4 regions of the Streptomyces sp. NPDC012510 genome follow, and region 1 is predicted to be linked to each of the others. Evidence: riboswitches for the same ligand, from Rfam matches in the RefSeq annotation. Region 1 holds a riboswitch; each other region holds the start of a gene.

The links. Region 1 has a riboswitch for cyclic di-AMP ahead of ACFY9I_RS13220 (transglycosylase SLT domain-containing protein). Riboswitches for the same ligand answer to the same signal wherever they lie in the genome.
Region 2: it holds a riboswitch for cyclic di-AMP, as region 1 does, so the genes downstream of both, ACFY9I_RS06960 (NlpC/P60 family protein) here and ACFY9I_RS13220 (transglycosylase SLT domain-containing protein) in region 1, are expected to answer to the same signal.
Region 3: it holds a riboswitch for cyclic di-AMP, as region 1 does, so the genes downstream of both, ACFY9I_RS12180 (transglycosylase family protein) here and ACFY9I_RS13220 (transglycosylase SLT domain-containing protein) in region 1, are expected to answer to the same signal.
Region 4: it holds a riboswitch for cyclic di-AMP, as region 1 does, so the genes downstream of both, ACFY9I_RS00220 (peptidoglycan DD-metalloendopeptidase family protein) here and ACFY9I_RS13220 (transglycosylase SLT domain-containing protein) in region 1, are expected to answer to the same signal.

What each region holds. Positions count from the first base shown of each region.
Region 1 is NZ_JBIBEN010000006.1:130,514-133,953, reverse strand. Features, by position in the region: gene ACFY9I_RS13225 (polyprenyl synthetase family protein) at 1-554, opposite strand, end outside; cyclic di-AMP (ydaO/yuaA leader) riboswitch at 1,169-1,371, shown strand; gene ACFY9I_RS13220 (transglycosylase SLT domain-containing protein) at 1,376-2,125, shown strand; gene ACFY9I_RS13215 (Cof-type HAD-IIB family hydrolase) at 2,192-2,998, opposite strand; gene ACFY9I_RS13210 (NAD(P)-binding domain-containing protein) at 3,260-3,440, opposite strand, start outside.
Region 2 is NZ_JBIBEN010000003.1:340,460-343,899, forward strand. Features, by position in the region: gene ACFY9I_RS06950 (ATP-dependent Clp protease proteolytic subunit) at 160-801, shown strand; gene ACFY9I_RS06955 (hypothetical protein) at 809-1,126, shown strand; cyclic di-AMP (ydaO/yuaA leader) riboswitch at 1,481-1,692, shown strand; gene ACFY9I_RS06960 (NlpC/P60 family protein) at 1,696-2,169, shown strand; gene ACFY9I_RS06965 (DUF6328 family protein) at 2,332-2,907, shown strand; gene ACFY9I_RS06970 (ATP-binding protein) at 2,879-3,337, opposite strand.
Region 3 is NZ_JBIBEN010000005.1:414,366-417,805, forward strand. Features, by position in the region: gene ACFY9I_RS12170 (cytochrome P450) at 1-483, shown strand, start outside; gene ACFY9I_RS12175 (transglycosylase family protein) at 612-1,634, shown strand; cyclic di-AMP (ydaO/yuaA leader) riboswitch at 1,817-2,014, shown strand; gene ACFY9I_RS12180 (transglycosylase family protein) at 2,019-2,717, shown strand; gene eno (phosphopyruvate hydratase) at 3,156-3,440, shown strand, end outside.
Region 4 is NZ_JBIBEN010000001.1:53,380-56,819, reverse strand. Features, by position in the region: gene ACFY9I_RS00225 (alpha-galactosidase) at 1-1,293, shown strand, start outside; cyclic di-AMP (ydaO/yuaA leader) riboswitch at 1,596-1,754, shown strand; gene ACFY9I_RS00220 (peptidoglycan DD-metalloendopeptidase family protein) at 1,759-2,772, shown strand; gene ACFY9I_RS00215 (DUF6250 domain-containing protein) at 2,988-3,440, shown strand, end outside.

The DNA of each region.
Region 1 (3,440 bases):
GCGACCAGCGATCCGGTCTTGCCTCCGAGGACGTCGAGGTAGTGCTCGATCGGGTCGCGTCCGTCGCGCGGTCCGGCGGTCTCCAGGATCTGTCCGGTGACCAGCCGCTCGAAGGCCTCGGCCTGGATGCGGACGGCGTCGGGGCCGAGGTCGGCGAGGACGTGCGAGGCGCGGGCGAAGAGGAAGTCACCGGTGAGGACGGCCAGCGAATTGTCCCAGCGGGCGTTCGCGCTCGGCACGCCCCGGCGCACCTCGGCCTCGTCCATCACGTCGTCGTGGTACAGCGTGGCCAGATGGGTCAGCTCGACCACCACCGCCGAGGGCACGACACCCGGCGCGTACGGGTCGCCGAACTGCGCCGCGAGCATCACCAGCAGGGGCCGGAACCGCTTGCCGCCCGCCCGCAGCAGGTGCTGGGCAGCCTCCTGGATGAAGGGGACCTCGCTCTTGGTGGCCTCGAGCAGACCCTCCTCGACGGCCACCATTCCGGCCTGGACATCGGCTTCGAGAGCCTGGTCCCGCGCGCTCAGCCCAAACGGCTCGACGACGGTCACGAGGGTTCTCCTGTCTGCTGACGTCTGCTGACGGTCACACGGTCGGTCTAGGTCGGTCTCACGGTCGATGACAAAGTTTGTCGATCTGTCGCTGCCATCACCCGAGTCAGCGTATCCGGTCACCTTTCGATCACCACGAGCGCCCACGGCTTCGCCCCGGGTGGTATGGGACCGCACGCTCCCTATTCTTGATCAACTGGTACGCGCCGATATCCACCGACGCGCGTACGGCGCCGGCGCGCGAGGCCCCGGGTGCCCGCCCGCGCTCCACAGACGCCTCGCTCCCCGCGGTCGACCGAGCCGTGCCCACGACGCTCGCCACCCGGTCCAAGTTGCCCGATTTGCCACTTAATCCGCACTTCGCCCCACTCCTCCCGTGAGTTGGGTCACCCGCCCCCTGCGTCACACTCTTACCCCACTCCGACCGCTTCTCCTTTGCGGTAGGCAAGTTGAGCCGAAAATTCACACCCCCAACCGGGGTCGAATCACAGCAAACTCAAGGTCAACTGGACCAAACCGCCAAACCAGGACTTGTTCCGATCGTGTGCTCTCGCATACGTTCACACCCCGTCCGGACGGACCGCCGAATCCTGCCGCCGCCCGGACTCCCCACCCATCACCACTCATCCACGCACGGCAGGAGCGGGGGACCCAGGCAAGCCGCCGGTCCGTCTTTCCCCATCGGACCGGCTCGGGGTGAAGCCGCACGGGTAGCCCGGCGGACGCCGCACGCACAGGCGGCCGCCGGACGACGCGCACGGCCGGGCATCTCCAGCCCGAACCCGACAGCTCACCTCGCAGGCGACGGAGAGGAATCCGCCATGCCCGCACGAGGCAAACACCGTCGTCCCAGAAACAACGCGCTGACCCGTGGCGTCATCGCCGCCGGAACGGGAGGGGCCGCACTCGCCCTCCCGCTCACGGTCGCCACGACCGCGAACGCCGCGGCCCCGACCCAGGCCGCCACCGCCCCCCAGTCCGCCCCGCAGTCGGCGCCGGCCGCCGCGGCCAAGTCCGTGACGCACACCGTGGTCTCCGGTGACACGCTCTCGTCGATCGCCCGCAAGCACGGTACGAGCGGCGGCTGGCAGCGGCTCTACAAGGACAACCGCGCCGCGGTCGGCGACGACCCCGGCCTGATCCGCCCCGGCCTGAAGCTGAAGGTGAAGTCGACGAAGTCGTCCACGGCCGCCAAGTCCTCGACGACGTCCAAGGCCTCCACGCCCATACAGGTGACGGTGAAGACGTACCCGAACAACCTCGACGGCTGGATCCGCGAGTCGCTGGACATCATGGAGCAAAAGGGAATTCCCGGGACGTACGACGGGATCTACCGCAACATCATGCGTGAGTCGTCGGGCAACCCGCAGGCCATCAACAACTGGGACTCCAACGCCGCCGCTGGCACCCCGTCGAAGGGCCTCCTCCAGGTCATCGACCCGACCTTCGCCGCGTACCACGTCTCCGGCACCCCGTACGACCCCTACGACCCGGTCGCGAACATCACGGCGGCGTGCAACTACGCCGCCGACCGGTACGGCTCGATCGACAACGTGTTCGGTCCTTACTGAGGCCACCGAGCCCTCGGGCTCCCCTCCTCGTTCCCCTGGGCCGGCGGGCCCAGGGGAACGCCGCGTTCAACGGAACAGCCGGTCCAGCACCACCGCGATCCCGTCGTCCTCGTTGGAGAGGGTCACCTCGTCGGCGACGGCCTTCAGTTCGGGGTGGGCGTTGGCCATGGCGACCCCGCGGGCGGCCCAGTCGAACATCGGGATGTCGTTGGGCATGTCACCGAAGGCGATGGTCTCGTCCGGGGTCAGCCCGAGGTGTTCGGCGGCCAGGGCGAGGCCCGTCGCCTTGGTGATGCCGCATGGCTGGAGTTCGACGGTGCCGGGCCCCGACATGGTGACCGTCGCCAGCGAACCCACCGCCGTACGCGCCGCCGAGGCCAAGTCGTCGTCCGACAGATACGGGTGGCGCAGCAGCACCTTGCTGATCGGCTCGCACCACAGGTCGTCCCGGCGCGGCACGCGTACGGCGGGCAGCGTGGGGTGCGGCATCAGGTAGCCGGGCTCGATCAGGGTGAGGCCGTCGACCCCGTCCTGGTCGACGGCCGCGTACACCTGTCCGACCTCGGCCTCGATCTTGCCGAGCGCGGTCTCGGCGAGTTCCCTGTCCAGGGTGACGGACCAGAGCAGCCGGTCCGCGCCGTGGTCGTACAACTGCGCGCCCTGTCCGCACACCGCGAGCCCCCTGCCGCCGAGGTCCTCCAGCAGCGGTCGTACTCTCGGCGCCGGCCGTCCCGTCACCACAAGGTGCTGAGCACCGGCCTCCGTGGCCCGCGCCAGCGCGGCGAGGGACCGGTCGGAGAGCGTGTCGTCACTGCGCAGGAGCGTTCCGTCCAGGTCAGTGGCGATGAGTGAATATGCGGTGGGAGCGGCCATGATCAGAGAATACGGATGCGGCGCCCCATCGGTTCGACGCGAACCGGACGACGTCCGGCATCCCGACGCCCCAGTGGGCCGTACGTCAACTCGCCTTCACAGAATGAAAGTTCAGCGGTCTGTTGACAGCCGACCCGGCCCCTCCGCCCGGCAAGGCCTCAGGGCCGACCTCGAAGGGGGCGAAGGCCCGGAAGGCGCCGAGGGCCCGGAAGGGTCGCGGGGGCTTCGCGACCGAGCCCCCGGCGCCCCGACGCCCCGGTCTCACCCGTGCGCCGAAGCCAGATGCCGAGCCAGCCGAGGCGACGCGAACTCGGTCCCGCACACGAACCGCATCACCGGCCCGTAGGACCCCGCCGCCGGCAACCCGGTGAAGTACAGCCCGGGTATCGACGACCGGAACCCGGCCCCGAGGACCGGCGTCCCCCGGCTCGTCCCCAGCTCC
Region 2 (3,440 bases), on a different contig from region 1:
CGGCGTCGCCATCAACTGATCCCATCGCCCCAGCCCGCCCACAACGGCGCCCCGGACCACTCGGCCAGGGGGCCGTTTCGCTCTCGGCGTGGACTCCTTCCCCGCCACCCGTACGTACTGTACGTTCTGTACAGAACCAATTTCAGAGGAGGCGCGCCCATGCCCGCGAACCGACCGTCGGCCCGCCATGTGCTGCCCCAGTTCACCGAGCGCACTGGTGCGGGTCACCGCACTACGGATCCGTACTCGAAGCTGCTGGAAGAGCGAATCGTGTTCCTCGGAACACAGATCGACGACACGTCGGCGAACGATGTCATGGCCCAGTTCATGCACCTCGAGTACCAGGCACCGGACCGGGACATCTCGCTGTACATCAACTCGCCCGGCGGCTCGTTCAACGCGATGACTGCGCTCTACGACACGATCCGGTTCGTCACCTGCGATGTGGAGACGATCTGCCTGGGACAGGCAGGGTCGTCCGCCGCGGTGCTGCTCGCGGCGGGCACGCCGGGCAAGCGGTTCGTGCTGCCGGGGGCGCGCGTGCTGATCCACCAGCCGGCGCTGACCGATCCGGTCGAGGGCCAGGCGAGCGATCTGGCGATCCAGGCGGAGGAGTTGATGCGCAACCGCCGGAGCCTGGAGGAGATGCTCGTACGGCACACGGGGCAGACTCCGGAGCGGATCAGCGCCGATATCGAACGGCACATGTTCCTCGACGCCAAGGCGGCGGTGGAGTACGGGCTGGCCGATCGGGTGATCCCGAGCCGCAGGTCCTCGGACACGCTCCCGGCAGCGAGGTGAGGCGTCGATGCTCCCACCCGAACTGCCGCCGCTGCCCGCGCTCACCCGCGCCGAGGCGGAGCTGATCGACCGTTATCTCGACGTGGTCGACCTGCTCGGCCGCATCAACCCCGCCCGTCCCGGTGACACCTATCGCGGGTTGCGGGCGGCGCAGGCACTCGTCACCAAGGCGACCGCCCTGCGCGACGCACTCGAACTGATGCACAGGCGCGGTGAGAACGAGGTGCACGCCCCGACCCTCGCACGGGCGCTGCGGGTCCTGGACGGCGAGCGACGGGCGGCCCGCGTCGCACTGCCGCCGGAGCCGGAGGACTCACCCGCCTGAACCAGGCCGGGCTCGCCGCCTGAACCGATCACGGGTCGGTCGCCGTACTACTGACGGGGCGTCCGGCCCGGGTTCGGCGCCCTCCGGACGGCCTACCACGATCAACCCATCGGCCCATACGTCGGGAGGACCTGTGAAGTTGCGCAACATGCCTGACGAACGGCCGGAGTATGTCGTTCCGGTGCTGGTGCGGGCCTCCTCGACCCTGTGGACACAACAGCCGAAAACGGCCTGTCCACCCGAACGGGTGAGTGGTGAGTAAGACCACAAATCCCCGGTTCCGTTGGGATTTTCGGACTTCCGTGCGTCAAGATCCCTTCCTGACGACAAGCCCCCGCCACAGCGGCGGGGCGATCCGGGTGGACGCCGAGTCCTGCCGCCGCCCGGATGACCGGTCGACAGGAGTGCATCGGCAGGAGTGGAGGACCCAAGCACGACGGGTCGCCGGAACGGTCAAGCCATGACCGCACCGAGCAGCCCTTGGGGTGAAGCCGCGTCAGCGGCCGGGCAACTTCGCCAGCCCGAATCCGACAGGTCATCCTTCACAGGCGGCTGACGAAGGGTTGCGCATGACTGCGCTGAATCGTGTCCCGTCGCTGTTGACCCGGGCCGGCACGGCCTCGGCTCTCACCATCGCCGCCGTGGGCGGCAGCATCGTGGTCCCGGGCGTCGCAGCCGACGCCGAGGCCGCCACGGTGGCGTCGAAGGCACTCAAGGTCGCGGCTTCCAAGAAGGGCTCCCCGTACAAGTACGGCGCCACGGGCCCGGGCAGGTTCGACTGCTCAGGGCTGACGCTCTACTCGTTCAAGAAGGCGGGCAAGAAGCTGCCCCGTACTGCTCAGCAGCAGTACAACAAGACGAAGCACATCTCCGCGGGCAACCGCAAGCTCGGAGACCTCGTCTTCTTCCACTCGGGATCGAGCGTGTACCACGTCGGTATCTATGCCGGGAAGGGAAAGATCTGGCACTCGCCGAAGACGGGTGACGTCGTCCGGCTGCAGAAGATCTGGACGAAGAGCGTCTGGTACGGCCGGGTCCGCTGACCCACACGGGGGGCGGCGGTTCTCACGGCCGCCCCCCGGCCGCTTCTCACCCCCCGGCCGCTTCTCAACCCCTCCGGCCGCTTTCTCGACCACCCCCCGGGCCGCTCTTCGGCGCCCCTCCCCGCAGGCGTGCCACGGGCCGAACTGGTTACTCGTTCAGCCATGGCCGATGAACGCACCCGCCTCGCGCGCAACGAGACCCCCCTCGAACGAGCCGACCGCAACTTCTCCGAGTTGCTCCAGGAATTGCGGGTCACCCAGACCGGGGTGCAGATCCTCTTCGCGTTCCTGCTGACACTGGCCTTCACACCCCGATTCCCGGACCTGGACTCCTTCCAGCGCGCTACCTATGTCAGCACCCTGCTGCTGGCGGTCCTCGCGGCGGCGCTCTTCACCGCACCGGCCGCCCTGCACCGCCTGCTCTTCCAGCAGAACGCCAAGCCCCTCATCGTGCGGGTCTCCTCCCGGCTGGCCACCGCGGGCCTGGCGGTGCTGATGCCGGCCTTCGCCGGGTCGGTCATGCTCGTCGTCGATGTGACACTCAGCCGGACGGCCGGGATCACGACCGGGGTCGGCACGTTCCTCGGGTGTCTGCTTCTGTGGGTCGTGCTCCCGAAGCTGGTGGGACGCTCCGACCGCAACCGCGGCGCGGCAGGCTCGGCGCCCCGTCAGGACGAGGCGGTCCCCGTGGGCACGGGCCGGGATTCCGTCACGGCTCCTGCGGACCACCTGCCCTGACCGGCTGGGAGGAGACCGTCCACGGCAGGTCGATCGCCACCGTCTTGCCGCCTTCCCGGGTGGGTCTGACGCTCAGCCTGCCGCCGCACTCGGCGGTCAGCCAGCGGATGATGACCATGCCCCGGCCGTTGTCCTGCTGGACGGCGGCGGGCAGGCGTTTCGGAAAGCGTGGATGACTGTCGGTGACACCGATGCGCAGGTGCTCGTCCCGGTCGAGGGCGATGTCCACGGTGAAGGTGGGCGACTGACCGAGCGTGTGCTGGACGGCGTTGGTGGCGAGTTCGGACACGATCAGGCGCACGGTGTCCGCCATGTCCGTGTCGCCCGGCAGGCCCCATTCGGCCAGCACGGTGGCGACGTATTTCCGGGCAACGGACACCGAGGCGGGATCGCTCGGCAGAGTGACGGATGCTTCCTGGTGATCTGCCATGGCGAGGCGTCCCTTTCCCACGGGACCGGTGTCCGACAGGGAGCGGATGGTTCGACTACGGTCCCGGACTGGTGCTTCGCGCCAGACTGCCACTACCTGGGGT
Region 3 (3,440 bases), on a different contig from region 1:
CTCGCTGCCGGCGAGTCCGCGCTGCTCGAAACCGGCGTCGAGGAACTCCTCCGCTACGACGGCCCTGTCGAGCTCGCCACCTGGCGCTTCGCCACCCGACCCCTCACGATCGGCGGCCAGGACATCGCCCCCGGCGACCCCGTCCTCGTCGTCCTCGCCGCGGCCGATCGTGACCCGGCCCGCTTCCACGACCCCGACACCCTCGACCTCTCCCGCCGGGACAACCAGCACCTCGGCTACGGCCACGGCATCCACTACTGCCTCGGCGCCCCCCTGGCCCGCCTCGAAGCCCACACCGCCCTCTCCACCCTCCTCACCCGCCTCCCGGACCTCCGACTCGCGGTGGATCCGGCTGATGTGCGATGGCGGGGTGGGCTCATCATGCGTGGGTTGCGCACGCTTCCGGTGGATTTCACGGCGGGTGGGCAACCCGTAGCACTACCCCGCTCCGCGCCGGAAGATGACGCACCCTCAAGTCTGTGATCTTCACGTGATCTGTACTGCATTGACTTGTGACAACTGATCGACTCCCGATACGTTCACACGTCAGTGCGAAGGGCTGACGCCACACCCTTCGCACAGGTCACTGCTGTCGTGTGAAAGGCAACCGCATGCTCTCCGGGACCGGTCGTCACCGTCGCCCCCGTCAGGCTCCGGCCCTCCTCGTCGCGGCCGGAGTGACCGGCTCGGCCATCGCGATCCCCTTCCTCGGTGCCACCGGCGCGAGTGCGGCCGACGGGACCACCTGGGACCAGGTGGCGGAGTGCGAGAGCGGCGGCTCCTGGAGCGCGGACACCGGTAACGGTCGCTACGGCGGCCTGCAGTTGACCCAGGAGAACTGGGAGAAGTACGGCGGCCTCGCCTACGCCACCAGCGCCGACCAGGCCAGCCGTTCGCAGCAGATAGCGGTGGCCGAAAAGGTGCTCGCCGACCAGGGCGTCGGCGTCTGGTCCACCTGCGGAGTGCTCCACAACCTCGCCGGCGACTCAGGCTCAGCCGACGTGGACACGGGCCTCACGGGCGACTCGCCGGACTCCGGCGAGTCTTCGAGTTCGACTCCTTCATCCCCTTCGAGTCGCTCGCCTGAGAGATCCGATTCATCCACTTCTTCCGGTTCTTCTGGTTCATCAGGTTCGTCAGACTCCACCAAGTTGGCTGATTCCGGCGATTCATCCGGTTCCACCGATACGACCGACCAGTCCGACCGCTCCAGCTCTCCCGGCTCCTCCGGGTCGACCGACTCGGGAGAATTGTCCGAATCGTCCCCCGGTGTCATCGAGGATTCCACCAAGGCCGCCGGTGAGGGCGGCAGCGGTACCGGCCGTCACCGTGGTGCCACTGCCGACGAGGGTGACGGCACGGGCGCGGACGCGGACGCCGCCGACGGATCGCCTACCGATTCCTCGGCCTCCGGCCGTCACGCCTCCCGGAGCGGCGACGCGGCGCGCGAGGTCGTGGACGGCTCGTACACCGTCCGCACGGGCGACAGTCTGACGGGCATCGCGAACTCGCTCGGGGTGGACGGCGGGTGGCGGGAGCTGTACGCCGAGAACGAGAGCACGGTCGGAACCGACCCGGACCTCATCCTTCCCGGTCAGACCCTCGAAGTCGGTGCCGAAACGGGCGAAAAGTAGCGCGAGTTCAGATCGGGTTTAGCCCGCTAATGCCCGATTTGATCTCGGTGGGAGATGAATCACAGACCCCCTGATCGTCTTTGAAATTCGGCGAATCTCGTGATTACGGTCGTGACCGCTCGCCACAGCGGGCACCTGCGGTCGGTACGCCGAATCCTGCCAACGGCCGCAAGGAACAGTCGTCGCGTCAAGCGCCGTAGGCAGGAGCGGGGGACCCAAGGTAAGTGCCGGGTCCGGCGGTCGAGCCCTTCGGGGCGCACCACCGGCACCGGCTCGGGGTGAAGCCGCGTGACGCGAGCCGAAAGGCGAGCGGGCGCGGCCGGGCAACTCAACCGGCCCGAACCCGACAGCTCACCTCGCAGGCGTCGGTGAGGGGATCACTTCATGCTGTTTTCCAGCACTGGCAAGCACCGCCGCCCGTCCAAGGCCGCTCGCGCCATCGCCGTCGCCGGTGTCACCGGCGCCGCCGCCATCGCCGCCCCGCTGATGGCCGCCGGCAGCGCCTCCGCCGCCACCGCCTCCGAGTGGGACGCCGTCGCCCAGTGCGAGTCCGGCGGGAACTGGTCCATCAACACCGGCAACGGCTACTACGGCGGTCTGCAGTTCGCGGCCTCCACCTGGGCCGGGTACGGCGGTACGAAGTACGCCTCCACCGCCGACCAGGCCAGCAAGGCGCAGCAGATCGAGATCGCCGAGAAGGTCCTCGCGAGCCAGGGCAAGGGTGCCTGGCCGGTCTGCGGCAAGGGCCTGTCCGGCGCCTCGTACGACGGTGCCCCGGCCTCCTCGTCGAACTCGGGCTCGAACTCCGGCTCCTCGCAGGAGAGCGCCCAGGAGGGCACTCAGAAGAGCACCCAGGAGACCCGTGCCTCCCGCTCCTCCGAGCGCGCCACCGTCGAGACCCCGACCGGCAAGAAGGTCAAGAAGGGCGACGGCGAGTACAAGGTCGCTAGCGGTGACACCCTCAGCGCCATCGCCGAGAAGGAGAACGTCGAGGGCGGCTGGGAGAAGCTCTACGAGCTGAACAAGGACATCATCGACGATGCCGACTTCATCTTCCCGGGCCAGCAGCTCCACCTGAGCTGACCCCCGACCCCGGGCCGCAACGGCCACCGGGCGTCAGGCACCACCGGCCCTCCTTCACGGCCGCCCCAACGGCCGGGCCGGTGAGGCGGGTTCAGCCGGGCCGGGAAAACAGGCCGCTCCCCGGCTGAACCACAGCCCCCTCACGGCCGTGTCCTCCATAGTGAAGACCCCGTGAGGGCCGTCCCCCCGTCCCTACGGGCTCCCCGCTCCGGTGCGCATTCCCCCGTACGCACCGGAGCGGGGTTTTTCGTTGCTCGCGCCCCCTTCTCCAGCTTCTCCTGCTTCCTTCTTGTCCACCCCCCCTTTGTTCCGGCCGGGAACAATGGATACGGTCTGTCTGTCCACGGGACGGTCGGTCGGCTGCCGACAGGCCCGGGGCGGTTAGGCTCTAGTCGCAAACAGCGTCACATCGCGTCACATCCCAAGAAGGAGATGCTCGTGCCGTCCATCGACGTCGTCGTAGCCCGGGAAATCCTGGACTCCCGAGGCAACCCCACGGTCGAGGTCGAGGTCGGCCTCGACGACGGCAGCACGGGTCGTGCCGCCGTTCCGTCCGGCGCCTCCACGGGTGCCTTCGAGGCCATCGAGCTCCGTGACGGTGACCCCAACCGCTACCTGGGCAAGGGCGTGGAGAAGGCCGTCCTCGCGGTCATCGAGCAGATCGGCCCGGAGCTCGTCGGCTACGACGCCACCGAGCAGCGCCTGATCGACCAGGCGATGTTC
Region 4 (3,440 bases), on a different contig from region 1:
ACGCCCGTCTTCGCCGGTCTGTGGAGCGACGGCGGCTTCGGCGGGGCGAGCCGAGCCTGGCACGCCTATCAGCGGGCGTACGTCATCCCGGACGCCGACCAGGACCGGCCGGTGCTCTTCAACTCCTGGGAGGCCACCGAGTTCGACATCTCGGAGGAGCAGCAGGGGGCGCTCGCGCGGCGAGCGGCGGCCATCGGGGTCGAGCTGTTCGTGGTGGACGACGGTTGGTTCGGGACGCGGACCAGCGACCGGGCCGGGCTCGGCGACTGGACCCCCAACCCGGACCGCTTCCCGAAAGGCCTGAAGCCACTCGCCGACTATGTGCACGCGCTCGACATGCGGTTCGGCATCTGGGTGGAGCCCGAGATGGTCAACCCGGACAGCGAGCTGTATCGGGCGCATCCCGAATGGGCGCAGTTCCAGTCAGGACGAAAGAGGACAGAACTACGCAATCAGCTCGTTCTCAATCTCGCACGCGAGGACGTCCAGGAGTACCTCTGGGAGCGGCTGGACGCCCTCCTGTCCAGCGCGCCGATCGACTATGTGAAGTGGGACTTCAACCGCTGCTTCACCGACGCCGGCTGGCCCGGGGAGCCGTATCCGCAGAAGCTGTGGGTCGAGCACGTGCACGCCTTCTACACCCTGCTGGACCGGCTGCGGGCCGCGCATCCCGGCGTCGCCTTCGAGTCGTGCTCGGGCGGTGGCGGCCGCATCGATCTCGGGGTCATGGCGCGGACGGACCAGGTGTGGACCTCCGACAACACCGACCCGCTCGACCGGCTCGCCATCCAGCACGGCTTCAGCCAGATCCACCCGGCCCGGGTCATGGCCGCATGGGTCACCGACAGCCCGAACAACCAGCTCAACGGCCGGGCCAGCTCGCTGCGGTTCCGTTTCGTCAGCGCCATGGCGGGTGTGCTGGGGGTCGGCGGCGACCTCACCGAGTGGACCGAGGAGGAGCTGGCCGAGGCGCGGGACTGGGTGGAGCTGTACAAGGAGATCCGGCCGGTCGTCCAGCGTGGCGACCTCTACCGGCTGCGTGCGCCGACGGGTGGGCTGAGCGCTGTGCAGTACGTCCACGGTGACGAGGTAGTCGTCCTGGCCTGGCTGCAGGCCCAGCACTACGGCGAGCCGCCGGCCCCGCTCCGGCTGCGTGGCCTCGACCCGACAAAACACTATGAATGCCGAGAAACGGGCGAAGTGTACCGAGGTGGCGTGCTGTTGCATCACGGGCTGCGGACGGGGTTGCGTGGCGACTTCGATGCGACGGTTATCCGCCTGTGTCGCAGATGAGTGAACTGTCCGAAATTGAGCGGTAATTCCAACAAGCCCTGAAATAAAGCCTACTGGCGCGTAGGTGCGTGAGCAGCGTCATATTCGTGACCCTCTGTCGCCGCCATGTCCACGTAATTCGTAGGTGGTTCCAGGGCGGTTGGAAAACGCCGAAGACCGGTCTTTTACGGAGCGTCATCATGAATTGAGGTAAGGATCAGAGGAAAAGACGCACAGGAAGTCCCAATGGTTGTCTCTGTAGGCACAAGTCGCTTACGTTCTGCGTCAATCCGGACGGACGCCCAATCCTGCCGCCGACCGGAGCCGCGTACCGACCCGATCCACGGCAGGAGCGGGGGACCCACAGGTAGTACCGCCTGTTCCGGTTCCCGGAACGGCTAGGGGTATAGCCGTGCGCAAGCACGGCCGGGCATCTCCAGCCCGCACCCGACAGCTCACCTCGCAGGCGCCGGAGAGGAATTCGTCATGCCCGCGAAGGGTAAGCACCGCCGTCCGAAGTCCCAGCGTTTCACCCGCTCGATCGCCGCGGCCGGCACCGGTGGCGCGGCACTCGCACTGCCGTTGATCGGGGCCGCCGGCGCCCATGCCGCGACCCCGACGGCCGCGGTCTCCGACGTCTCCGAGAAGACGGCCGCGGTGGCGCCCGAGAAGGCCGTGGCCCAGGCGGGCGCGCGGATCGAGCAGGCCGAGAAGGCCGCACAAGCGCAGAGGACCGCCACCAAGAAGGCGACGACCAGGACCTACTCGGTGAAGGTCGGCGACTACCTCTCGAAGATCGCGGACGAGCAGGACGTCGAAGGGGGCTGGAAGCGGCTCTACTCGGACAACCGTGAGGCCATCGGCTCCGACCCGTCGCTGATCCACCCGGGCCTGAAGCTCACGATCGGTGGCCAGGCCCCGTCGAGCGGCACGTCGAAGGCGCCGACGACCGGGTCGTCGCAGTCCTCGAAGTCCTCCCAGTCGTCCCAGTCCTCCCAGTCGTCGAAGTCCTCCGGCTCCTCGACGCAGAAGGCGAAGGACACCCAGGCGTCGACCTCCACGTCGAACAACCAGTCCTCCTCGTCCAACGGCTCCGGCTTCAGCTCGCCCATCCAGGGCGCCACTGTGGGCACCGCGTACAAGATCGCAGGCAGCATGTGGTCCAGCGGTTACCACACGGGTGTCGACTTCGTGGCTCCGACCGGTACGAGCCTCAGGGCCGTGGGCGCGGGCACCGTCGTCTCGGCCGGCTGGGGCGGCGCGTACGGCAACCAGGTCGTCGTCAAGCTCGCCGACGGCTACTACGCCCAGTACGCCCACCTCTCGTCGATCTCCGTCTCCGCGGGGCAGTCGGTGAGCGGCGGCCAGCAGATCGGCCTCTCCGGGGCGACCGGCAACGTCACCGGCCCGCACCTCCACTTCGAGATCCGCACCACGCCGAACTACGGCTCGGACATCGACCCGCTGGCCTACCTGCGGTCGAAGGGCGTCGGCGTCTGACGCGTCCGTCCGCACCACCGTTCGCCCCGAAGGCCGGGCCCCGTGATCCCCGGGGTCCGGCCTTCGGCGCGGGTGCCTCGGGGTGCGGGTCGTGAGGGCTGTGTCGCGGTTCTGTGGCTTGGCCGACCGGGGGCTCGACAGTGGGGTGTCAGTAGGGACACAGTGATCGCCGAAAGCGCTTTCTTCGATCTTTTGATCCCTGGAGAAGGAGTCTCATGACCACACGCAGAGCCTTCGGAGCCGTAGCCGCCGGTGCCGTCGTCGCGGCGCTCGCTCCCCCCGGGGCCGCGCGTGCGGCTTCGCGCCGGGGGAGGCGGCGGCTGTTCGCGGCGGACGACTTCCGGTGCGGACTGAGGCAGTGGGCCGTGGAGTTGGAGCGGGGTGGCTCGGTCACCGCTGCGGGCGGGGTGCTGGACGTCGATGTGCCGGCCGGGGCCACGGTGTGGTTCCGGCGAAGCCTGGAAGGGCCGTACGTCGTCGAGTACACGGCCACGCCGGTCTCCGAGGGCGGCGTCAACGACCGCGTCTCCGATCTCAACAACTTCTGGAACGCCGTCGACGTGCGCTCACCCGAAGATCTTTTCGCCACTCCGCGCGGTGGCGCACTCGCCGAGTACGACTATCTGAAGACGTACTACTCGGGCTACGGGGCCAACTACAACACCACG